Regions from separate parts of the Psychrobacillus sp. AK 1817 genome, predicted to be linked through region 3. Evidence: riboswitches for the same ligand, from Rfam matches in the RefSeq annotation. Region 3 holds a riboswitch; each other region holds the start of a gene.
What was found. Region 3 has a riboswitch for cobalamin ahead of D0S48_RS09170 (ABC transporter substrate-binding protein). Riboswitches for the same ligand answer to the same signal wherever they lie in the genome.

Region 1 (5,938 bases), 720 kb from region 3:
GATATCGTTCTTTGGAGGGAACCTTTTTAGGAGGCTGTCTTTTCACAGGAAGAGAAACAGGGAGAGCTTTAGCCAAAGAACTATCCGAATGAACATATAAAAAACTTTGACCATTATTCAGTCAAAGTTTTTTCCTTTTATACAGTTTCTTTTTCTTTTAAGAATATTAATATACACACGAAGGAATAGTTATTCTCTATTCTTCTTTACACAAGTACTGATATATTTCATAGCCTATTTGAGAAAGAATCCTTTTGGCGAGAACGTCATCCTCCTTCTCCGAAAGCACGGTTGCAACTAATTTTCTATCTCCTACAAAAAATATTCCCACATCATGTCGAGTACCCGGTATCCAACCTCCTTTATTTGCCAATTCCCAAGCAGGCATCCCATTATCAAAGTTAGAGTATGGAGAAGGAAGCTTCTCTGGTAAACAATCTCTCATCTGTTGTTTTTTCATGATTTCTATCATCTGCTTGCTTGCTTGTTCACTAACAATCTCTCCTTGAGCCATTTTAGTCAGCAAGATACCAACATCTTTTGCAGCAATACGATTTGTGCCATGTGGATTTGGCTTACTCAACATAAGCTTGTTATAAAATGTACTATGTTCCATACCAGCTTCTTTCATCGTCTGTTGAATATTTTCTACTCCAACTAAATCTATTAAAAGATTCGTTGCTGTATTGTCGCTTTGAATAATCATCAGAAGCATGATATCTGATAGTGATAGTGAAGTACCTGGAGTTAAATGCTGAAGAACTCCAGAGCCCCCCACACACTCATCCTTATCCAGTATTATCCAATCAGATAATGATAGTTCAAGACGTTCCACCGCTCGAAAAACTGCAACCATTATTGGTACCTTAATCACACTCGCTGCGTAAAACAGCTCTTGTTCATTGTATTCCCACTTATCTCCTGAATTTAAATCCTCTAATACAATTCCCCAAGTTCCCTTGGAAGGTTTAATCAACTTTTGAACCTTACTAATAAGCTCCTCCACTATCCATCCCCCTCTAGTCAATCTCTATCTTTTATTATAGACTATTATATATTATATTTTTTGAAAATTTAAATTTTATGGAGAGTATTTTACATGACGCAACTATTACTATTACAAAAGGTAATTGACTATATAGATGATCATATTAAGGAAGATATAAGTACTGATACCCTATCAAAGCTTATCGGTTATTCTCCCTTTCATTTTTCTCGTATTTTTCATCAAACTATTGGTTATACACCGATGGATTATGTACAAAAAAGGAAGCTACAATATGCTTTGGTAGATTTGGTAAAGGGAAAAAGGATTATTGATATAGCATATGAGTATGGATTTGAAACACATGCCGGCTTTACTAAATCATTTAAGCGCTGCTTCGGGAGTCCCCCAAGCCTATATAAGATGCACTGTCCCATTTCATTACCACAAAGGCTATGTTTGGAAAGTCTTCTACAAAAGAAAACAGGAGGAATAGTTCTTCAGCCTAAGATTCTTTCTATGCCTTCTTTTACAGTCGCAGGAAAAACGTTTGAAACACGCTTACAGAATATAGCCTATACAAGAGATGCTCCTGCCTTTTGGGATCAAAGAATATCTTCCGAAGAATCTATTGAGACCACTCTATATCATCTCCTGTCCCCTAAAAAGCATGGTGAGTACTGCTTTAATCTAAGTGGACCTGAGCTAGAAGATCATTTCACGTATTTATTTGCGGTAAATTTTGACGAGGGAACTACGATACCAGAGGGAATTCTTAAGTTTCATGTCAAAGCTTCTACATATGCGGTATTTAAAACACCCATGGTTCCAAAAGAGAAATTTGTTTCCTCTATCAAGGGAACTTGGCAATATATTTTAGAGGACTGGCTACCAGACTCTCATTATGAAGTAGATGAAGATAGCTATGATTTTGAATACTATGATGAACACTGCCATGATTGGGAGTACGACAAAATCTACATGGAGATATACCTTCCGGTTAAGGAGAAACAATAAATATAGAACAAGTTTATTTTCCGATTTAGGCGGTTGCTTTTAGCCGGGGAAGATCCAGCTCAAACAAGCATATGTAGAATTCCTTTCTATTTGCTAAATAGAACTGGTTATCAATACTCCATCAGGCTTCCTCCATACAAAAAGACCATGAACATAGTTTTGTGTTCATGGTAGCTAAAATTTATATACCTGCTGGTCTTTATATTGTTATTCCCGACCCTTAGCTTTCTTTAAAAGTATGTGATATAAAAACAGGACTGGACTTAAAATTACGGCACTTACAATGATGGCAGTCCTAATGGTAAAGGTTGTAGCAATATATCCAATAACAGGCCCACCACTTATTTGTCCAATGGCATCCACTTGACCTTTGACTGAGAAAAACGTTGCTCGAGTCGAGGAATCTGGAATGATTTTATTTAACCAAATATCCTCCAATGGGTACATTACTTTTCGACTCACTTGAATTAAGACATAGCAAATAAACAAGCCAATGAAATACTTCGAAACTGCAAAGCCGATTAATGCTACCACTATACTGAAGCTACCAATAAAAAGACCGATATATATCGTTCGCAGATCCTGATAAATTGTACTTTTATTTAGAAAGTGAAGTATTGCAAATGACACGAGTACTATCACCAGCTGAATACCACCAGTCAATAACACTAGCTGTTCATTTGGCAAACTGGTTATTCTAGCCATCTCCAGTAGATGGGTAAGCCACAAACGATCAAAGCCCTCGCTATAAAAACCTATAAACAGAGCAATTAGAAATAGCATTCGCAGGATAAAGCTTGCTTTTGAATAATGAATGATTTTCCCTAAACTCTCTTTCATTGTCTCCAATGTATTAATTCTTTCAGTTATTTTTATTGGTTTAAAATGATTCTCTTTCATAAAAATTATAAGAAAAATAGCCAAGCCTATCATACATACGCCTCCCATAATAATAGGAAGATTAATCATGTAGTAACCGGTTAAAATACTTAACGGAATGGCAATTAATTGACCCAAATTTCCAGCCTTAGCTCCCCTCATATATGCTAAAGAGGCCTTCTCTTCTCCTATTTCATCTGCAATCCAAGCTTGCTGTGATCCGCTTGTAAAGGTATAGCCTATCCCCCATGCCACCTGGGCCAATAAAACCGTTATAAAATAAGGAAACAAACCCTCCAATAAAAAACCCGTCCCTATCAAAAAATAACCAATAATAATGGACAGCTTCCGGCTTTTTAAGTCAGATATGACGCCTGTTGGAATTTCAAAAAGAAATACGGTTAGCTCTAACACAGTTCCCACTAAAACAAGCTGCAACGGATCCAGCTTAACAACGCTTACTTGGTACAACAGATTGACTGTAAATATATAAGTAAAAAATAATTGCGATAGAAAGCAAATATGAATATACAGCCGATACGAATCTTTCATTCTAATCATTTCCCTCACCTCTCTATTGATTATAAAAAGGGAAACCATCGGCCGCTTATCCAAATTTGCTATAATGAATACCTTTCTTTATGTTATAGTGAAAGAACAATTAAATAATGTGTAGATTTAGGTGTTCTTTTGTTAGCAAGAGAACTTAAAAGGGAAGTTCGGTGAAAGACCGACGCTGTCCCGCAACTGTAAATGGGAGCGATTCTTTATAAACCACTGTAAGGTTACTACGGGAAGGAAAGAAGAGCGATGAACATGAGCCAGGAGACCTGCCTATTTCAAGTACACACCACAAGCCTACGCGGATAGGGGGTGTTAAGTGCAGCTATGTACAAGCAATAGCTTGAAAATACTGTCGTACGAAAAACATAATAAAATCACTGGAGCTATTGGGCTCCTGTTTTCAGCGTGGATTTTATTGAGTTTCCAAGCGTACTGACCATTAAATCATACTAACTAGCATCTTCTTTTTTATAAAAGAGGATGCTTTTTTATGTTAAAGGCGAAAGGATTTTGAAAATGAGAAAAGAGAATTTTATTGAACAATATAAACAAGTATTAATGACAAATTATGTTGCAAGTACATCAATATCTCTACAGTCTATCTATGATGAAATGAAAAAAGAAATTGAACTTAGTTCAACCTGGAGTATGAACGAAAAAAATATTTTTCTTCAAAATCTCATTGATGCCCATCATCAGATTAAAAATGAAATTTCAGGGAAATTGGAGGAATAAGTAAGGCGCATTCGCACGCTTCCAAAATGGTTTTGCCAATATTAACTTTGAAAAAAAGAATATATCTAAATTCTAGCTCCATGAACCCAGTGTTCAATTTATTTGGTTCGTCCAACAATCATCATTCATTGTATCTATTTATCAAACCAAAAGGCTCTCTTCTAGGAGTGGCAGGCGGAGACTACAGTGGAGGATCGCAAGCCACGGGTACCGCTCGCCGCGCCGAACGCATCCGCCTAAAGCTAAATCAAGCATGTCCCGAGTCATTTCAATACAAGTAGGATCTTAATTAAGGATATAAAAAACGAACCAAATGAGATTAATCATGTGGTTCGTTTTTTTGATTTAAAGGTCTTGGTAATCCCTTTGATATTTCCCGCCGTCTTTAACTTCTGAATGGTACAAAGCTTTAAGAGCAAAGCTTTTTTCTAGGTCATGCTCCTTCATTACTTCCTTCAATCTTTTTGCTAAGTCAGGACTAAATTTTACTAGCTCTTCCATTTTAGATTTTGAATATTGCATATCGTTACCTCCCTACTATCATTGTTCATACAGTATAGCACTTGTATAAAATACATACGAAAAAATAAAGGTTTTTCGAGTATCTCCTTTTTGGAATTCTTTCTAAACAAAATGCCCCTCACTTGCGTATTCTGCCCCAGATTTTCTTAACAACATATAGTCACCTTTTTTTCATTTTTACATAAAGTACTTTGACAATTCAAAAAATAAGTGTTAACCTATTGAACAAATATTTCCTTAAGGAAATTTATTATCATAAAAGAAAATAATATTTTTTTAGTCTAAAAGTTTCCTTAAGGAAATACTTTATAACAAAGGAAAAGGAGTGTGCTAAGTGAAAAAGATCTTATTTTTATTTATTGTGGCTGTTTTATTGGTTGGCTGTGGTAACAATAACGCAGGGGGTTCTGGGGAAGAAAAACCACTTGTCGTTACAACTACAGGGCAAATTGCAGATGCCGTAAGGATAATTGCTGGAGATTCTGTGGAGGTAAAATCCTTAATGGGCCCTGGTGTAGATCCACATCTTTATAAGGCTACTCAAGGCGATTTACAAGTATTAGAGGATGCAGATATTATTTTTTATAATGGTCTAGCTCTTGAGGGGAAAATGAGTGATATTTTTGAAAAAATGAAGAAGGACAAATCTGTAGTGGCTATTGGAGAAGTAGTTCCGAAAGATAGAATCTTAAATGACGAGGCTCATCCAGAATTATTTGATCCACATATTTGGTTCGACATTGAGGTTTGGAAATTGGCTACACACGAAATCACAAAATCACTTACGGAGGAATTTTCCACTGATGGAGATCAGTTTGCAGAAAACGAAAGAAAGTTCTTTGAGGAACTAGATGAGCTAAATGGTTGGACGAAGGAACGCATTAGCGAAATCCCCGAAGAGCAACGGGTTCTTGTTACCGCTCATGACGCCTTTAATTACTTTGGTGAAAGCAATGGGATGGAAGTTCGAGGATTACAAGGTCTTAGTACAGATGCTGAATACGGTCTAAAGGATATACAGAATATCGTTAATTTCTTAGTAGAACAAAATATTAAAGCGGTCTTTATCGAATCCAGTGTGTCAGACAAAGCCATGAATGCTGTAATTGAAGGTGCGAAGGAAAAGGGACACACCATACAAATTGGAGGAGAACTGTACTCGGATGCAATGGGAGCTGAAGGTACAGAAGAAGGAACTTATATCGGAATGTATAAGCATAATGTCAATACGATTGT
Region 2 (5,938 bases), 410 kb from region 3:
CAAAAAATGGCCAAATTTATATACTTTTTCATCGGAAGCTTTAAAGGAAGAAGTATAGCGTTTCATGTGTGCTTTCACTCGAGCAGCTAATTCCAGTGGATTAAAAGGTTTTGTTATGTAATCGTCAGCTCCATTCATAAATCCTCTTATTTTGTCAGCATCACTTTCTTTTGCTGTTAGAAAAAATATAGGAGCATCGGATTTAAAACGAATTTGTTTAGCTAAATCAAGTCCCACTCCATCCGGAAGCATTATATCGAGAATATATAAATCATAATGCATATTGGAAATATAATTACTTGCCTTCGGGTAAGTTTCACAAATATCAATATGTCGAAAATTTTCTTTTCTTAAAATAATTTCTACCATCTCAGCGATAGCAAGCTCGTCTTCAACTATCAAAATATTAGTTTCTTCCATTAGTAAATCACTCCTAGAAATATTTAAGGTTTCTGTAAGGTTAGTTTCAATTTATTATAAGCTTACCATTTTATACTAACTAAGAGATATTTTTAGGAGGTTTCATGATGAAAGAAGAAAGAGTGCGTTTTATAGATGCTTTAAGAGGAATCAGTTTGTTTGGTATATTATTAGCGAATTTGTTAATTTTCCATTACGGTATATGGGGAAAGGAAGAATTAGAGTACTTTACGGCTTCTGCCACAGACAAGACTATTTATGCTATTCTTAAAATAGCAGTAGAAGGTAGTTTTATGCCGATATTCACTTTTTTGTTTGGTTTTTCATTAATAAAACTAGCAGAATCAATTAAAATAAAGAACGGAAAAGTAAAAAGGCATTTATGGAGACGTTTTATATTTCTTTTTATTCTAGGTTTACTTCATTCAACCTATTTATGGGAAGGGGATATTCTAGCCTTTTACGGGTTAATGGGATTATTCCTATTACTTTTTTTAAATAGAAAAAAGAAAACTTTAATTATATGGGGAACTGTTTTGTTTGTATTGACTGGTGCTCTTAGTTATGGAATGGAAGAAAAAAGTAAGGAAGAGTTGGAAAAGCAATCATTATACATAGAAACTACAAATGAAGTCTATCAAAATGGCTCTTATGAGGAAATTAAGCAACACAGAAATACAGAGGATCCACTGTATTTTGAAAGTGAAGGGGAAAAAGTATTTTTTAGCTTGTTTATGCTTTTGTTTGGACCATTGTTGACGTCACCGATGTTTTTGTTTGGTATGGCAGCTGCAAAGGGTGGCTTATTTCTACACATGGAACGAGAACAAAAATGGTATATATTAAGTATGGCTCTTTTGCCAATTAGTTTACTTTTAAAATCTATCGCTATTATTGGAGAAGAAACAAATTGGACAGCAGTTCTATTACAAATGGGTACACAATTACTGTGTATATCCTATATTGGTATATTTGCTATCCTATTTATAAAGTTCTCAGGTAACAAGGTTTTCATTGGTTTTGAAAGTGTTGGGAAACTTTCTTTAACAAATTACATTATGCAAAGTGTTATTTGTACTTTTATCTATTACGGATACGGTTTAGGACAATTTGGCTCTTTGGGCATGCTAAATAGTGTCTTGCTGGGCTTTGTAATTTTTGTTCTACAATGTATAGGTAGCTACTACTACTTGAAGGTATTCAAACGAGGTCCCTTGGAAATGATTCTTCGAATGGGTACAAACCTCTCCTGGAGCGGTCATATGAAAGCTAAGAAAAAGAAGGTAAAGCTGCAAGGTAAGCCTGTATGAATAAATACGAAAGTAAGTTTTCATAATACGGCTACGAAAGCTTATAAAATTTATATAGAATAGAGATTAGAAAGAGCGATTAAAGGGATATGAAATTAGTTTAATGTACAGAAATAAAGCTGTGTATCAAACGTCTAGTCTTTTTACCTATGTACAAGTTTAAACACAATATGTTAGGGTATATAAGTAATCAAAACACAATATATAGTATTTATACGATGAAAAGGTACCGTTATGGTTTAAAAGGGAATTCGGTGAAATACCGAAGCTGTCCCCGCAACTGTAAGTGTGGACGACTGTTGAATATGCCACTGCGATTTTTCGTGGGAAGGCCAGCAGAAGGAAGAAACACGAGCCAGTAGACCTGCCTGTTTATCGGTGAAGCAACACTTTCTTCGGGGGTTGAGAGGTGGGGGCGAGAGACTCTATCTTTGAACGAACGATACGTCTTGTTGTTTCCTACTTTAAAATCGTGAGCGATGACTCAGCCGAAGAGGCTAGAGCCATCGCTTTTTTGTTATGTAAAGACAGGGAGGAATTCTAAATGACCACTATTTCAAACACAGAAAAACAACAGGTACTATACCAATTAACACAGGAGTTTGGGGAAGAAAAGATAGCACCATTAAGGAGGTCACATGACAAGTGGCTACAAAAACACCCAGAGGGCAATATTGCCAGCTGGTCTAAAGCCATGTCCTTAGAGTCGCTGAGCTTTCTTGATGAACATGAACCTTATTGGACATTTGTGGCGGCTCGAATCTATTTAGCAGAAGTATATTCGCAACAAGCGGAACGAAGAAATACAACGGCAGATGCAGTCTATACAAAGTTTGCAGATAACGTTCAAAAGCTATCGGCTAAGGGAATTTATGATTCTCGTATCATAGAAACCTATTCTACAGAGGAATTAGAGCAATTAGCAGAAATCCTCGTTACTGAAAGAGACTTCCTCTTCACATATATAGCTTTAAAAACGCTTTTAGATCGTTATGTAGCGAAGGATTTTGATAAGACTATTGTAGAATTGCCACAAGAACGCTGGATGATTATTGCAATGACGCTAATGAAGGACGAAAAAGAAAACCGCATAGAAAAAATTAAAGAAGCCTATTGGGCGATGAGCAATTTATATATGACGGTTGCTACTCCGACTCTTTCTAATGCAGGAAAGCCACACGGGCAGCTTTCTAGCTGTTTTATCGACACGGTTGATGACAGTCTACAAGGAATTTATGATAGCAACACAGACATAGCCACACTTTCTAAATTTGGAGGAGGAATAGGCGTTTATATGGGCAAGGTCCGTAGCCGTGGCTCTTCTATAAGAGGTTTTGTGGGAGCGTCTAGTGGGGTTCTTCCATGGATAAAGCAACTAAACAATACAGCTGTCAGCGTAGATCAGCTAGGCCAACGTCAAGGTGCAGTAGCTGTTTACTTGGATGTGTGGCATAAAGATATATTTACATTTTTAGATTTAAGACTAAATAATGGCGATGAACGACTTCGAGCACATGATATTTTTACTGGTGTATGCTTGCCAGATTTGTTCATGGAAAAGGTTGATGCAAGAGGAGAATGGCATTTGTTTGACCCTCACGAGGTTCGTCAGCTCAAAGGTTACTCATTAGAAGACTTTTATGATGAAAAACGTGGAGATGGTTCTTTCAGAGAAAAGTATGAAGAATGTGTAATGGATCATCGCCTTTCACGAGAAACAGTTCCAGCAATAGATTTGATGAAGCGAATTATGCGATCCCAGTTAGAAACGGGTGTCCCATTTATGTTTTATAGAGATGAAGTGAATCGCCGTAATCCAAACAAGCATGTTGGAATGATTTATAGTAGTAATCTTTGTACGGAAATTTTTCAAAACCAAAGTGCCACTGAATTTGAATCCATCCAGCTAGAGGACGATGTGATTGTAACTCGTAGAAAACCTGGTGATTTCGTAGTTTGTAACCTTTCTTCTATTAATTTAGGTAAAGCAGTACCAGAGGATGTACTAGAACGATTGATAAACATCCAGGTAAGAATGTTAGACAATGTTATAGATATGAACATGATTCCAGTGCCACAGGCAGAGCGCACAAACGCAAGGTATCGTGGAATTGGACTTGGAACGTTTGGTTGGCATCATTTACTTGCCCTTAAGCAAATTCGTTGGGAATCAGAGGAAGCAGTAGAGCTTGCTGATAATTTATATGAAAGAATTGCCTATTTGACGATTCAAGCTTCCTTAAATCTTGCGAAGGAAAAAGGGGCCTACCCTTTATTCGAAGGTTCTGATTGGCAAACAGGGGCTTATTTTGAAAACCGTCAATATGACGGAGAGGAATGGGTAAGTCTGCGTGAGCAAGTAGCTGAAAATGGTATCCGAAATGGATATTTGATGGCGGTTGCACCAAACTCATCTACCTCCATTTTAGCGGGAAGTACGGCAAGTATTGATCCGATTTTCCAAAAGACCTATTCAGAGGAAAAGAAAGATTATAAAATTCCAGTGACAGTCCCAGATTTAAATTCAGAGACGACATGGTATTACAAATCAGCTTACTTTATCGACCAGCATTGGACGTTAAAACAAAATGCTGCCCGTCAAAGACATATCGACCAAGGTGTTTCGCTAAATCTATATGTTCAAAATACTATTAAGGCTAAGGAATTGTTAGCGCTACACTTAGATGCCTGGAATAGTGGTCTAAAAACAACTTATTATGTACGTTCCACTTCAATAGAACTGGTAGAATGTGAGTCTTGTTCGAGCTAATGAAAACCATCATTTGTTATTTGAGCTATAGCGGGAATACTGAAGAGATAGCTGAACTATTAAAAGTGAATTTAGAGGAACAAGGTTATATGGTGGACATGTATGAAATAGGTGATGGGATAGTGCCACAGCTATCTGCATATGACTTCCTATTTCTAGGAACCTTCACTTGGGACGAGGGTGGTATTCCGGATGAAGTGAAGGAATTTGTTCGAGCAGTGGGCTATAAACCGAAAAATGTCTATATTTTTGGTTCAGGAGACACACAATTCGGTGGCGACGACTTATTTTGCAATGCTGTAAACAAACTAACCGAGTTTTATGCTTGTGAATATGAAGGTTTAAAAATAGAACAATCACCAAGAGGAAGTCAAGAAAAAATAGTTATAAAATGGCTAGAGGGAGTTTTGGAAAATGTTAAAGGCAAAAACATTAGAACCTAGAAACCCAAACAAATCCACAGGGATATTTAATGGGAAATCGAGTGGAATTTTAAACTGGAATGATATAGCTTATCCGCATTGGCATAAAATCTATAAACGCTTACTAGGGAACTATTGGCAAGCAGATGAGATTAATATGTCGAATGATATTAAGCAATTTGATAGCTTAACAAAATCGGAGCAGGAGGCCTATTTGAAAATAATTGGTCTACTTGCTACATTAGATGCGCCCCAGACTCGTACAGCTCTGTTGCTGTCACTTTACGCTACAGATTCATCCGTACAATCTATTATGGCAGTAATCGCGCAGCAGGAAGCTGTACATAATGAAAGTTATTCTTATGTGCTGTCCTCAGTTGTTTCGCTTAATGAACAAAACAAATCCTTCGAATTTGGAAGAACGGATGAGATATTATTAAAGCGCAACCAAAATATTATGAAATACTATAATGAATTTGTGGAGAATCCATCGACAGAAAATATTTTAAAAACATTAACTTACACAACGTTACTAGAGGGTTTATTTTTCTACTCGGGATTTGCCTATTTTTATAACCTTGCACGCTACAACAAAATGGTAGGTACCTCTACAATGATTAGCTATATTAATAGAGACGAACTAGAGCATGGACGATTTATCTCAGAGTTATTCCGTGCTGTACTGGCGGAAAATCCTGAGCTAAATAATGATGACATGATGAACTGGGTGTACGATCAATACAAAGAATCAGTGGAGCTCGAAATAGAGTGGTCAAACTATGTACTCAAGGACATTGAGGGAATTGATTTAGATGATATGCATGGATATATTAAGTACCGCGCTAATAAGATGCTGCGTCTTATCGGTCTTCATGAAATCTACCCAGAGTATGTAGAGAATCCTATGAAATGGATCCGTGCCTATGCGGATAATATAGATGGCACGAAAACAGACTTCTTCGAGCAAAAGTCACGCCAGTATGTAAAAGTTAATGCCATCGATAATGGCTTTGACG
Region 3 (5,938 bases):
GCTGCTGACATTGCAAAAGAGCATGGGGATAAATTTGTTCATATGTCAGATGAGGAACGTTTCCAAGCATTCCGTACACATGGTTTAAAAGTTGAATTGGCGAAACTTCAAAAGGATCTATCAGACTTCCGTGTAAGCTTTGACAATTGGTTCTCGGAAACCTCCTTATATGAAGGCGGAAAAATTGATATTGCATTAAACAAATTACGTGAAAACGGTCATATCTTTGAAGAAGAGGGGGCAACCTGGTTACGCTCTACTACATTTGGAGATGATAAGGATCGTGTACTTATTAAAAGTGATGGCTCATTCACTTATTTACTTCCAGACATTGCATACCATGAGAATAAGCTGGCTCGTGGCTTCGATCAGCTCATTAATATTTGGGGAGCAGACCATCACGGATACATTCCGCGTATGAAGGCTGCTTTTGAGGCACTTGGATACGAACGTGAAAAGCTAGAAGTATCTGTTATCCAAATGGTTCAGCTATATAAAGACGGCGAAAAAATGAAAATGAGTAAACGTACAGGTAAAGCTGTAACGATGCGTGAGCTTGTGGAAGAAGTAGGATTAGACGCTGTGCGTTATTTCTTCGGTATGCGTTCCGGTGATTCTCATATGGACTTTGACCTTGATTTAGCCGTTTCTCAATCCAATGAAAACCCAGTGTACTATGCGCAATACGCACATGCTCGTATTTGTTCTATTTTACGTTCTGCAGAAACACAAGGAATGAAGGCGTCTACAAATTCCTTGGAGTTATTGCAAAGCGAAAAAGAACTTGATCTATTGAAAAAAATCGGTGACTTCCCACAAGTTGTAGCGGATGCTGCGAAACTTCGTGCACCTCACCGTGTAGCAACCTATATCCAGGAACTAGCAGCAACATTCCACAGTTTCTATAATGCAGACAAAGTACTAAACGCTGACAATGTGCCTCTTTCAGAAGCACGTCTTGCGCTAGTAACATCTGCACGCCAAACAATTGCAAATGCATTAAAACTAATCGGAGTATCTGCTCCAGAAAAAATGTAATTAAAACTCCTAGAGGCATTAAGAAACCAATTCTTAATGCCTCTTTTGTTTGTTTATTAGTTTAATCAAACAGATTAAAAAGGAAAATAACAAGTTTATAAAAAGCAAGAACTTGAGCCAAGATGTTCCGAATGATGTCTGCTCGTCACCACTTTTTCATTTATCAATAAAAATACTTTAAAAAACAATATTTATTTATTCTAAAACGATAAATATTATAATATAATTATATTGAATTATATTTAAGTGAGGTGCTTTTATGAAAAAAGGAACAACATTATTTTTAAAGATGGCGGTTATTGTTATGGGAATTCCCGTTCTGGCTTTGTGTATATTTTTGGTGCCTGAAATAGCAAATTTTGCAGAAGAATTATATCCTGACATTCCATATCTCAAATATCTCGTTTTTATCGATTTGTATGCAACGGCTATACCTTTTTACTTTGCTTTGTACCAAGCTTTTAAACTTTTAAATTATATTGATATGGGCAATGCTTTCTCGGAATTATCTGTAAGAGCGTTAAAGAATATTAAATACTGTGCACTTGCAATTAGCTCTTTATATGTATTAGGCATGCCACTATTTTTTCTTGTGGCAGAGAAGGATGATGCTCCAGGAGTTATAGTAATCGGGCTTATCATGATTTTTGCCTCTATGGTAATTGTCGTTTTTTCAGCCGTTCTCCAAAAACTTTTACAAGAAGCTATTCATATAAAATCTGAAAACGATTTAACGGTCTGAGGTGAAAATATGGCGATTATTATTAATATCGATGTGATGTTGGCTAAAAGAAAAATGAGCGTAACAGAACTTTCAGAGAGGGTTGGAATAACAATGGCTAACCTTTCTATATTAAAAAATGGTAAAGCTAAAGCAATTAGGCTTTCTACATTAGAATCAATTTGTAAGGCTTTAGAATGCCAGCCTGGGGATCTTTTAGAATACAAAAGAGATGAAGAAGCTCACGAATGAGTAAAGTTCCCTTAATAAGCAGGAATTATTTTTGAAAACGCGAAGTAATAAATTAGGAACTAACTCATTGGAGGGCTTTAATCAATGGATTAATGCCCTCTTTTTTATATTCAAGTTAGAATAGGCTTATAACGATGCAAGGAGGAAGCAAAGTGCCATGGTATTTAGATAGTGCCTATAAAAGAAATAAGGATGCACCCTATACTTTTTATATTCCTAGCAAAGAAGTGATAGGTAATTTAAATATAGGAGATATGGTCAAACTAATCTTTGAAATCGAGACAAGAACAGACGGGTATGCGGGAGAAAAAATGTGGGTTGAAATTACTCACAGGGATATGGAGAACTTTAAGGGAATTCTTACGAATGATCCATTTAATCTAAGTGAGTTAAAAAGAGGACAAGAAGTATCATTTCGGACAGAACATATTTGTGACACGGAGTATAATGATCCATATTCATCCAAATGGGATTACTATTTTGACACAAAAATAATTGTGAGCAAAGATGTTTTGGAGAGAGATGAATTTAATTTTATGTTAAGAGACGAGCCAAGGGATGAGCAAGACTCTGGTTGGTCTGTATTAAGTGGTTATGAAGATGATGAATTTTTAAATAATCATGAAAATCTGCAATATATATCTATAGGGGTAATTTTAAATATTGATGACTCTATTTTAACTTTTATTGAAGATTTACCCCTCTGTGCATATGAGAGAAATGACAATGGCGCATTCTACAAAATAAATGATTATGATTGGGAGTCCTACTTAAGTGAATAAGCTTGGACATAGATTTAGGAGGTAATTGCGTTGAATATTACTCAATTAAAACAATCACTATTTAAACGAGCTACGATTTTTGAAACAGGAGGATCTCGGCCGACGGAAGAATTGGGAGAGAGCTGGATAGGAAATGTTATGTGGGGTAGCGGAGAAAATAAATCTCCTCAGTTTGAACCAATATGTACTATATTTCTAAAGAATTTACCTTATGTACCGAAGGAGCTAAAAAACATTCAGTTAATCTCTGTTTATATGGATTTTAATGTATATAATCATTTAATTGAAGAAAATTTAGCTTCTTTTTTTAAGATAAATTGTTTTACTAATATTAATGAAATACAAAAGATAAATGAACAATCTTCAAGAATGAAGTCTTTTCCATTAAAACCAATATTAGTTGAGAACGATACCCCAGCATGGGATTCAGAAGATATAGAACCAGAAATTCAAGATGAAATTTTACGTCTTGAATTGGAGAGTGATATAGAGTATTACGACGATATCGTCGAAAATATTTATCCCATGCACAAGGTTGGTGGATATCCATCCTATACACAGAGCGGAGTCTCATATGGTGAAGATTATCCGTTTGTCTTTCAGATAAGCTCTGATGCCAAGGCGCAATTCAATATAGTAGATAGTGGCAGTTTTTATTTTTTCTACAATCAAGATAAACAAGATTGGATTGTGTACTGCGATTTTTATTAATAGTCCAGTGATTACTCATAGATTACAAGGTTAAGGAATTAATGTTTCGCTAAACTCGGAAAATTGCTTGATATTAATTTATTTCTCGAATTTCTCTTCTAGTCTCCATCTCGACAACATTTAATTATAAGGTATAATAAATGCAAAGCAGCAATGGAATATTTTTTGCGTAAAGGTGCTCTAGTTACGGATTGCTAGAGTTAAAAGGGAAGCTGGTTAAAGTCCAGCGCGGTCCCGCCACTGTTAGTGATGCATATGCATCATAAGCCAGAAAACCTGCCCTTACGTGCATACCCATTACCTACGCGGATAGGTCTGGTGTAGGTCAGCTATCGGTATTTTGTGGCAGATTTATACCTATCTATCTCTCATCCTAGGATGGGAGATTTTTTATTGATTTTAGGAGGAATGAAGGATGAAAAAGTTTTGGTTAATTATAGGAATGACCTTGCTTGTGTTAGTTGGATGTAATGAGCAAGAGACACTTCCATCAGAAAAAGAAGATAGTTCAGAAATTGGAAATTCAGAAACTGCATTTCCGCTTACATTGACGGATGCTGTAGGCCAAGAAATCACATTAGAGGAAGTTCCGAAGACCATTATTTCCATGATTCCAAGTAATACGGAAATTCTATTTGCATTAGGGCTTGATGAGGAAATTGTCGGCGTTAATGATTACGAGAGTTATCCAGAGGAAGCCTTAGAAAAAGAAAAAATTGGTGGCATGGAGTATAACATTGAAAAAATTATCTCTTTGAATCCAGATATTGTCTTCGCTCATGAGTCCGTAGTAGGAATGGCTGACGCTGGGTTACAACAGCTACGAGATTCTGGTGTAAAGGTTTATGTAGTACAGGATGCAAAGGATTTTAACTTAACCTATACATCCATCGAGCAGATTGGTCGTGCAACAGGCAAGAATGAGGAAGCACAGGCCATTATAAAGGATATGAAGGCAAAGGTTGACGAAATTCAAGAAAAAGTTTCAAAAGTAGAAACAAAGAAAACAGTTTTTGTAGAAACCTCAGATGTGCCTGAGATCTATACTCCTGGTAATAATACATTTATGCAAGAAATTCTAACGATGGTCAACGCAGAAAATATCATGGCTGACCAAGAGGGCTGGTTCCAAGTCAGCCCAGAAGAAATTGTAAGTCGTAATCCTGATGTTATGTTAATCACGTATGATTACGTGGATGGCATTGTTGAAAAGGTCAAGCAACGTGATGGTTTCGATACAGTGACAGCTATTAAAAATAATGCAGTAGTACAAGTGGATGAGGATACCACAAGTCGCCAAGGTCCACGTTTAGTAGAAGGTTTAGAGGAAGTGGCGAAGGCTATCTATCCGGAGGCATTTAGTGAGTAAATCAATGATCGGTTACATCCTGTCACTGGCTACGTTGGCTGTAGCCATTTGGCTAGGTGTATCGGTCGGATCTGTAAAGGTGCCGATCAGTACTTTATGGGATACAGGAACAGATGCGATTGCAACTAATATAGTATGGAAGATTCGCATGCCGCGGGTTATACTCGCAGGATTAGTCGGAGCATCCCTGGCAATAGCGGGAGCGGCCTTTCAAAGCCTGCTTAAAAACCCACTAGCCGACCCTTATACACTGGGAGTGTCGTCCGGAGCATCTGTTGGTGCAGTGGCTACACTCTTTTTTGGAATTTCGGTACCTTTCTTAGGAATGTTCACCTTGCCTGTTTTCAGTATGGTAGGGGCATTAGTTACAATGCTCATCGTTATTTCCTTCGCAAGGCTAGTAGATCGCGCGATGAAAATGGAAACGATTATTTTAACAGGTATTATATTTAGCTCATTTCTTGGCTCAGTCATTTCCTTAATGATTGCTCTGACAGGTGAAGAGCTACGGCAAATTATTGGTTGGCTGTTAGGCAGTGTATCTATGAGGGGCTGGAGCTATGTTCAGATGGCATTGCCATTCATGGTAATCGGTTCCCTATTACTATGGTTAAATCGTAGGGAGCTAAATGCCATGCTCTTTGGAGAAGAACGAGCACAGCATCTAGGTGTGGATGTAAAGAAGCGTAAAATGATGATATTAATTGGTGGGTCAATGCTTACAGGCACAGCCGTATCAGTGTCTGGAACCATTGGTTTTGTTGGATTGGTAGTGCCACATATGACTAGACTTTTATTTGGCTCCGATAACCGGCACGTGCTTCCTTTGAGCTTTATAAATGGAGCTTCTTTATTGATCATTTGTGATCTTGTATCCCGTACGATTATTTCTCCAACAGAGCTTCCAATAGGGGTAATTACTGCGTTTATAGGGGCACCTGTTTTTGCTTTTATCTTCTTTAGACAACGTAAAAAAGGAGGCGCTTAACTTGCTAGAAGTAAAAAATATTTCTGGTGGCTACGATCAAAAGCTAGTAGTGGAGGATGTTTCCTTTCAAGTATCAA
Region 4 (5,938 bases), 1.0 Mb from region 3:
TATAAGATTGCGATAGATTATTAGAAGGCATATGGTATGGATGATATCCAAGATCTTTTGCTGCACTTTTGAATAATTTTATAGCAGGTGTTTCCAACATCGGCGGGGTAGGGTATTTTATTTGTGGAGAACCAGGTAGTGGATTCGCCTCACCGCTAATACCAGTCATAGCGTCAAATTTATCGAAGTATGGTTCTAACTCTTCGTACGTTATACCCCAGTCTTGAAGCATCATCCCCTTAGGGATTTTACCTTTTCCGTAACGTTTAACAGTTTCTGAATATATCTCGAAATCGTATGGCAGGAAGCGGTAAGTTTGACCATTCCAATGTTCTCCTGAACCACCTGTTCCTTCTCCGATTAGGAAGCTACCCCATTCACGGTAAGGTAATGCTCGTTGTGTCGTATTGTGACGGAATGTAATTGTTTCTTTTGAAAGATCTTGCATCATTTCTTTACGCTCTGCGTAACGTAATTCATCGTGAGCCATAAAGTAATCTTCAGTTGAACGTTCTTTACCACGTTCGATACCTACTACTTTGTATCCTTTTTTTGTAAGTTCTGCTGCGATAATACCGCCTACCCAACCTACCCCTACTAAAACTATATCTGTTTTTGGTAATTTAGTTGCCAAAGTTGTTCACCCTTTCTATTGGTGGATATTAGTGTTGATGCTGAGAGTTTAAGCTCATAGGAGCGATTTTCACGAATTCATCTTTTTCTAAAACATTAATATAAGAAGATTGATGTCCAGGGAAATTCTTCATTTTCCAACCAGCCATATCTTTGTTACCGCCGTACATAGGGTCAGCATATACTCCTTCAATTGTTACTTTTCTAAGTAAAGAGAAGAAAAAGGATGAACTAACAGCTCCATTTAATTTAACTTTATCCGCTTCAAAATCTTTCAAGATTTCAATTTGTTGTTCTTCTGTTAAACTGGCGAATTTAGGTTTATCATCGGATTTCTTTGCAGCCTCTGTATTTAAAGCTGTAATTCCAAGGTTAAACACTTGCTGACGATTCAAATGTGTTTGGTACCCTTGTTGTGGCACTGCTTCTGCTGGGAAGAAAGGACCGGTCATATATTCTTTTGAGTTCAGGCCAAAGCTTCCTGCTAGCTGGTGATCGATATAATATGCAACAAGTAATTCTTTCGCACCGGGTCCTACCTCAGTTTTAGGGAAAATTTGCTCTGCTGCAGCATCTATCGTATCAAATTGTGCTTTGTCAAAATACATCAGTGCTTGGTTGAAGTTAACCCCAGCAGCTGCTGAATGAACCCCAGTCTCGTTAGTTTTAGATGTTGAGTCTTTACCTATTAAGGAACCGAGTGCTCCACCTAGTACAACTCCACCAACTGTTAATCCAGAATTTTTGATAAAAGTACGTCTAGATGAACGTTTATCTAAGTATGGAGCCTTTTTTTCCTGTTCTGACATAATATAACCTCCAACGTAAATTAGTAAAAAATAGCTTAAATTGTTTATTCAGGTAAACAATGAGTTAAAAAGATTCTGATTAATGAAAAACTGCATGCCAGTTATAAACTAATGAGAATAGGATTGTATAAACCAATAAAAATGAGATAAAGTATATATATTTTTTTCCAGTCCAGCAAAGAACAATAATAGCTAGTCCAATACTTGAACCTATTAACGCGAACCAAGGAAACTCATTATTATAGTAAAAGAGGCCAAGAGCTAAATCTGCTACTATAAATAAAGCGAAAATTACTTGATTCAACAGTTTTAATTCTTCTAAGTTATATTGCGTCACTTTTATTCTCCTTTAACATAGTTCACTCAACTATGAAAATGTAATTTTTATACATAAAAAAACAACCGTTGAATAGTTTACTCCTTTTATTTCTTCAATACTATATATTTATTTCGGATCAGAAAATATAATTCTATTCTGAAAAAACATTAAATTCACATAAAAATTGCAAATTAATAGTAAAAACTCTTTTATTATCGGTATAAAGTAACTAGTGTTTTGTGATTGAAAAACGCTAAAGGACTAGTGGTATAAACAATTTATAGAAAGTTATAGAAGGGAAAAAGGAGTGTTTTATATCGAAGAGACTTTTCCAGCTCACACAATTTGATTATTTTTAATACCAAAATATTTACAAATTTAAACGTAGGAATATAATGTTTTATTGATACAAAAAAACCTTTTTTTGTAAGATTAACTACTTTTGCAAAAACCACGTGACAGTATATAGAATCAGTATGGGAGAGAGTATAATACCAAATATCGGAACACTTGGTTTAATCATCATATTAATTATTGCTTTAATCGTGTTCGGTCCGAAAAAATTACCTCAATTGGGTAGAGCAGTTGGAGAGACGTTAGAAGAATTTAAAAACTCAACTAAAGATATAGCGGACGAGGTTGCAGAAGAATTTAGAATAGAAGACAAAGAAACAGAAACTAAAAAAATATCTAATGCAAAAAGCCACCTATTTCTATAATAGGTGGCTTTTTGCATGTGTTAATATACGTTGCTAGATTAATCTACAAGAATCTAAACAAGAGCTTGTTGTTTCATTATTTCTTTAAATAACGAAGAAATAAAAGGTGCTCTTGGTGTTTGTGTGATGGGAGAAAATTTTGAAGTCGACAGTATGATGGATTATTGGATAGGGGGCAGTTATAAAGGCGACACACCAGAAAAATCTGGATACACTGGAAATACCAGCACCAAAGTGGGCAATCTTTGAAGTTCACGGAACACCAGAGATGGAAGTGTATACAGATGATGACCCATCTGATCCAAACTGTTATTCGGAGATTTGGATTCCTGTAATATAAAAAAGTTGAACTAGTTCAGCTTACTAAACGATTGTAAATGAAATTGTGCTACGAAGGGTAACTAACCTTTGTAGCATTTTATATATATGCGCCTTCATATTCCACTTCTGTTAATATCATTTCCTCTTCTGAGTAAGCCTTAAGTAATTCCCTTGCTATATACGATGGTGCTCCTAATGATTCAATTATTGCTTGCTCAGTTTGTCCCTCTTTTAACAAATCACAAAAATACTTTTGGAAATCTCGAACTATTGCTTGGCGTTCCTTTGTATTCAACATATAAAGCTCTTTTCCTAACATCTCAATATAAACATTCGCTGTCATATCTCTCTCTCCCTCGGTACTATTCATTAGATAGTACTATACCATAACACTATTATTCATTGCAAGGTACCTGTTTTAAAACAAAAGAAGTTGGTCTCCTCAAAACGAGACCAACTTCTATTTTATTCAAATATCTCTGGGTAAACGGTTTTAGCTACTAGTTCTACAGCTTCACCAATTCGTGGCCCTGGGCGAGACATAATGTCCTGATCTAATTGGAAAATGGCGTTGTTTTGCACTGCCTCCAACTGATTCCAGCCTGGACGAGCCTTAATCTCACCAATTGGATCTTCTACATAATTTACGGTAGTCAAGATAATCGGAGGATTTTTCTTAATGACATCTTCCTCAGATAATTTAATCCATCCCTCTTGGTCTCCAAAAATATTTACAACTGTAGCTTTACTCAAAACTTCTTGTTGGAAAGTATTTTTTCCTGTTGTAAAAATTTCTGGAGATGGGCTGATTTCAAAGTAGACGTGTTTCTGATCGCTTACACCTGATACTTTGTCCTGAACACTTTGAATAGTAGTTTTAATAGAGGCAACAAGATCCGTTCCTTTATCCTCTACTCCCATTACTGCGGCCAACTGTTCAATATCTCCATAGACGTCTTCAAATGATAGCGCCGATTGAATGACAAAAACATCTAACCCCGCGTCTTCCAACACTTTAAGCTCTTCCTCAGATCCAGTTGTATAAGCAATCACAACATCTGGATTTATCTCTAAAATACGTTCTGCGTTGAACTTCATAGAATCGGAAACTCGTTCAATTTCTAGTGCCTCTTCTGGATAGGTATCGTATTCTGTAGCTCCAACAATTTTATCTCCTACACCAAGGGCAAACAGGATTTCTGTGTTACTTGGTTGTAGAGACACAATCGTTTCCGGAACTTCTTCGAATGTAACTTCTTTCCCCATATCATCCGTTACAGTATATTCTTTTACTTCTTGTACAGAATCTGTTTCAACAGCTGTATTTTTTTCAGCCTCTTGGCAGCCTACAAGTAAGATAGAAAGTATTAGTACCGCTAACCAATTCCTTAATTGTTTATTCATTTGTTAATCCTCCACTTTTTTCTTTTTTCTCATCGGATATGATTTACTGACAAATTGAATTTCTTCTACTTCATGATGCTTATTTACATATACCGCCATTGCAAACAATACATTTGCTAATAGCTGTGTGTAATCAAACAAAATTTCTGGTACTTCTCTTTCTACTGAAACTTTATGTAAAGCCCTTACAGATTTTTTTGCTTCACTACGACACACGTGTAATTCACATGCAGCTGTTGAGCCTTGTGGAAGTACGAATATATCTACTCTTCCTTCCACCTCACTTACGTAGAAATCATACATATCACTTAGAATTTGTAAATCCTCTTCAGTGATTGCTAGCTTCCCTCTAACAGAACCATTTACGTGATATGCCATCGGTGCCAGATACATTAAATCCTCGTAAACTCTTGGAATATCTTTTGTTAAAGAAGCGGCCAATCCAATACGTGTGGTCAATGAGTCTGTTCGAATCTCAAAGTCTACGGTAGACGGCTTTTCTCTCATAAATGGATAACAAATATATCGCATGTCTTTTTTCAATGCTCTGCCCCCTTTCCAAGTTATTTGTGAATTTTCGGCAATACAATACTCAACTTCTTACAGCACAAAAAAACGCCACCCCAAAAAAGGGCGGCGCAATACCTATTTATCGTTAGAAATTTAATCGAAAATAGAAACGTGCCGTACAACCCCTTAACTTCCGAAGAGTATTTATACGTTCAAGAAAAGGCCGGTCTCCTGGCTCATGCATCATTTTACTCTAAGAACCTTCCCATTGGCTTTTGGCCAACAGTGGTATTTTTCTTATTTCATCAGCATTTACAGTTGCGGATACAGCTTCGGTTTTTCACCGAATTCCCTAATTAAGCTGACAAGTCAGCACCTTTTCCCTGCAAAATTATTCACTTATCGTAAGTGTACCATAGCCTTTCAATTGGTGATAGAAGCTTGTGAAACAACCAGCTTTTTACTCTTTTATTAGCTATAAAGTCTGCAATTATTTTGTTTCTACTTCAATTTATGCTACTGTTTTTATATGAAAAAATTTATTCCACTTTTACTTTTACTTGTCTTTGTATTTATAGCCTCCGGGCAGACTTCCGAGCAACAGTCTTTGGAGGCTGTGCTTAAAGAGTGGCTTCCAAGCAAGCCATTGGAGTCCTTTTTATCATTATTTCATATTCCTTATTGGGGATTCTATGTTTCTGTCGAGGAACGTGGCTACTATGCATTTGTCGAATTCTTAATAAGAAAAGGAGTCCACTTTTTTTATTTTGGTTTGATTAGTTTAGCTATTTATATTGCTTTGCCGAAGAGAAAATATCGAAAACTTACTGCAATAATGATTACCTTTCTTCTAGCAGTTGCAGATGAATTCCATCAATCCTTTACGAGTGGACGATCTGCTCTTCTTCAGGATGTTCTATTAGATACATGCGGAGCTATTTTTGTCATGCTTCTGCTAACGTTTGTTCAATGGTTAAAGCATAGAAAAAACGCAAACCTTTAGAAGGAAGCGTTTTTTCCCTAACTATTTACATCTTTTTCTCAACAAGAAAACAATCCCTAGCGTGACTACTGAAAAAACAGTAAGTATTTGATTAATCGGAAGGGCGGGCTTGAATTTAACTTTCTCCGCAGTGATTTCATATACTCCAACCGGTTTTATCGAAAAGGCACCACCGCCTCCTTCTCCTTGACCTGTAGAATTTTCTTCATCTGAAATCGCG

Region 1: linked by a shared signal. The riboswitch ahead of D0S48_RS12730 (hypothetical protein) and the one ahead of D0S48_RS09170 (ABC transporter substrate-binding protein) in region 3 are both predicted to bind cobalamin.
Region 2: linked by a shared signal. The riboswitch ahead of D0S48_RS11105 (ribonucleoside-diphosphate reductase subunit alpha) and the one ahead of D0S48_RS09170 (ABC transporter substrate-binding protein) in region 3 are both predicted to bind cobalamin.
Region 4: linked by a shared signal. The riboswitch ahead of D0S48_RS14395 (hypothetical protein) and the one ahead of D0S48_RS09170 (ABC transporter substrate-binding protein) in region 3 are both predicted to bind cobalamin.

The regions. Positions count from the first base shown of each region.
Region 1 covers NZ_CP031739.1:2,560,429-2,566,366, reverse strand. The annotation lists partial or broken gene D0S48_RS12750 (FAD-binding dehydrogenase) at 1-92, shown strand, start outside; gene D0S48_RS12745 (serine hydrolase) at 197-1,006, opposite strand; gene D0S48_RS12740 (AraC family transcriptional regulator) at 1,100-2,002, shown strand; gene D0S48_RS12735 (MFS transporter) at 2,210-3,442, opposite strand; cobalamin riboswitch at 3,545-3,734, shown strand; gene D0S48_RS12730 (hypothetical protein) at 3,962-4,180, shown strand; gene D0S48_RS20660 (hypothetical protein) at 4,526-4,702, opposite strand; gene D0S48_RS12725 (metal ABC transporter solute-binding protein, Zn/Mn family) at 5,037-5,938, shown strand, end outside.
Region 2 covers NZ_CP031739.1:2,249,420-2,255,357, reverse strand. The annotation lists gene D0S48_RS11115 (response regulator transcription factor) at 1-420, opposite strand, end outside; gene D0S48_RS11110 (DUF418 domain-containing protein) at 528-1,730, shown strand; cobalamin riboswitch at 1,938-2,117, shown strand; gene D0S48_RS11105 (ribonucleoside-diphosphate reductase subunit alpha) at 2,275-4,500, shown strand; gene D0S48_RS11100 (flavodoxin) at 4,488-4,943, shown strand; gene D0S48_RS11095 (ribonucleotide-diphosphate reductase subunit beta) at 4,915-5,938, shown strand, end outside.
Region 3 covers NZ_CP031739.1:1,838,530-1,844,467, reverse strand. The annotation lists gene argS (arginine--tRNA ligase) at 1-1,038, shown strand, start outside; gene D0S48_RS09190 (DUF2975 domain-containing protein) at 1,298-1,780, shown strand; gene D0S48_RS09185 (helix-turn-helix domain-containing protein) at 1,790-2,011, shown strand; gene D0S48_RS09180 (immunity protein Imm33 domain-containing protein) at 2,164-2,793, shown strand; gene D0S48_RS09175 (DUF1963 domain-containing protein) at 2,824-3,504, shown strand; cobalamin riboswitch at 3,661-3,803, shown strand; gene D0S48_RS09170 (ABC transporter substrate-binding protein) at 3,920-4,873, shown strand; gene D0S48_RS09165 (FecCD family ABC transporter permease) at 4,878-5,861, shown strand; gene D0S48_RS09160 (adenosylcobinamide amidohydrolase) at 5,863-5,938, shown strand, end outside.
Region 4 covers NZ_CP031739.1:2,876,433-2,882,370, reverse strand. The annotation lists gene D0S48_RS14430 (GMC family oxidoreductase) at 1-634, opposite strand, end outside; gene D0S48_RS14425 (gluconate 2-dehydrogenase subunit 3 family protein) at 663-1,442, opposite strand; gene D0S48_RS14420 (hypothetical protein) at 1,522-1,779, opposite strand; gene tatA (twin-arginine translocase TatA/TatE family subunit) at 2,250-2,480, shown strand; gene D0S48_RS14405 (HAAS signaling domain-containing protein) at 2,899-3,144, opposite strand; gene D0S48_RS14400 (ABC transporter substrate-binding protein) at 3,267-4,205, opposite strand; gene D0S48_RS14395 (hypothetical protein) at 4,209-4,748, opposite strand; cobalamin riboswitch at 4,919-5,110, opposite strand; gene D0S48_RS14390 (VanZ family protein) at 5,245-5,718, shown strand; gene D0S48_RS14385 (spore germination protein GerW family protein) at 5,740-5,938, opposite strand, start outside.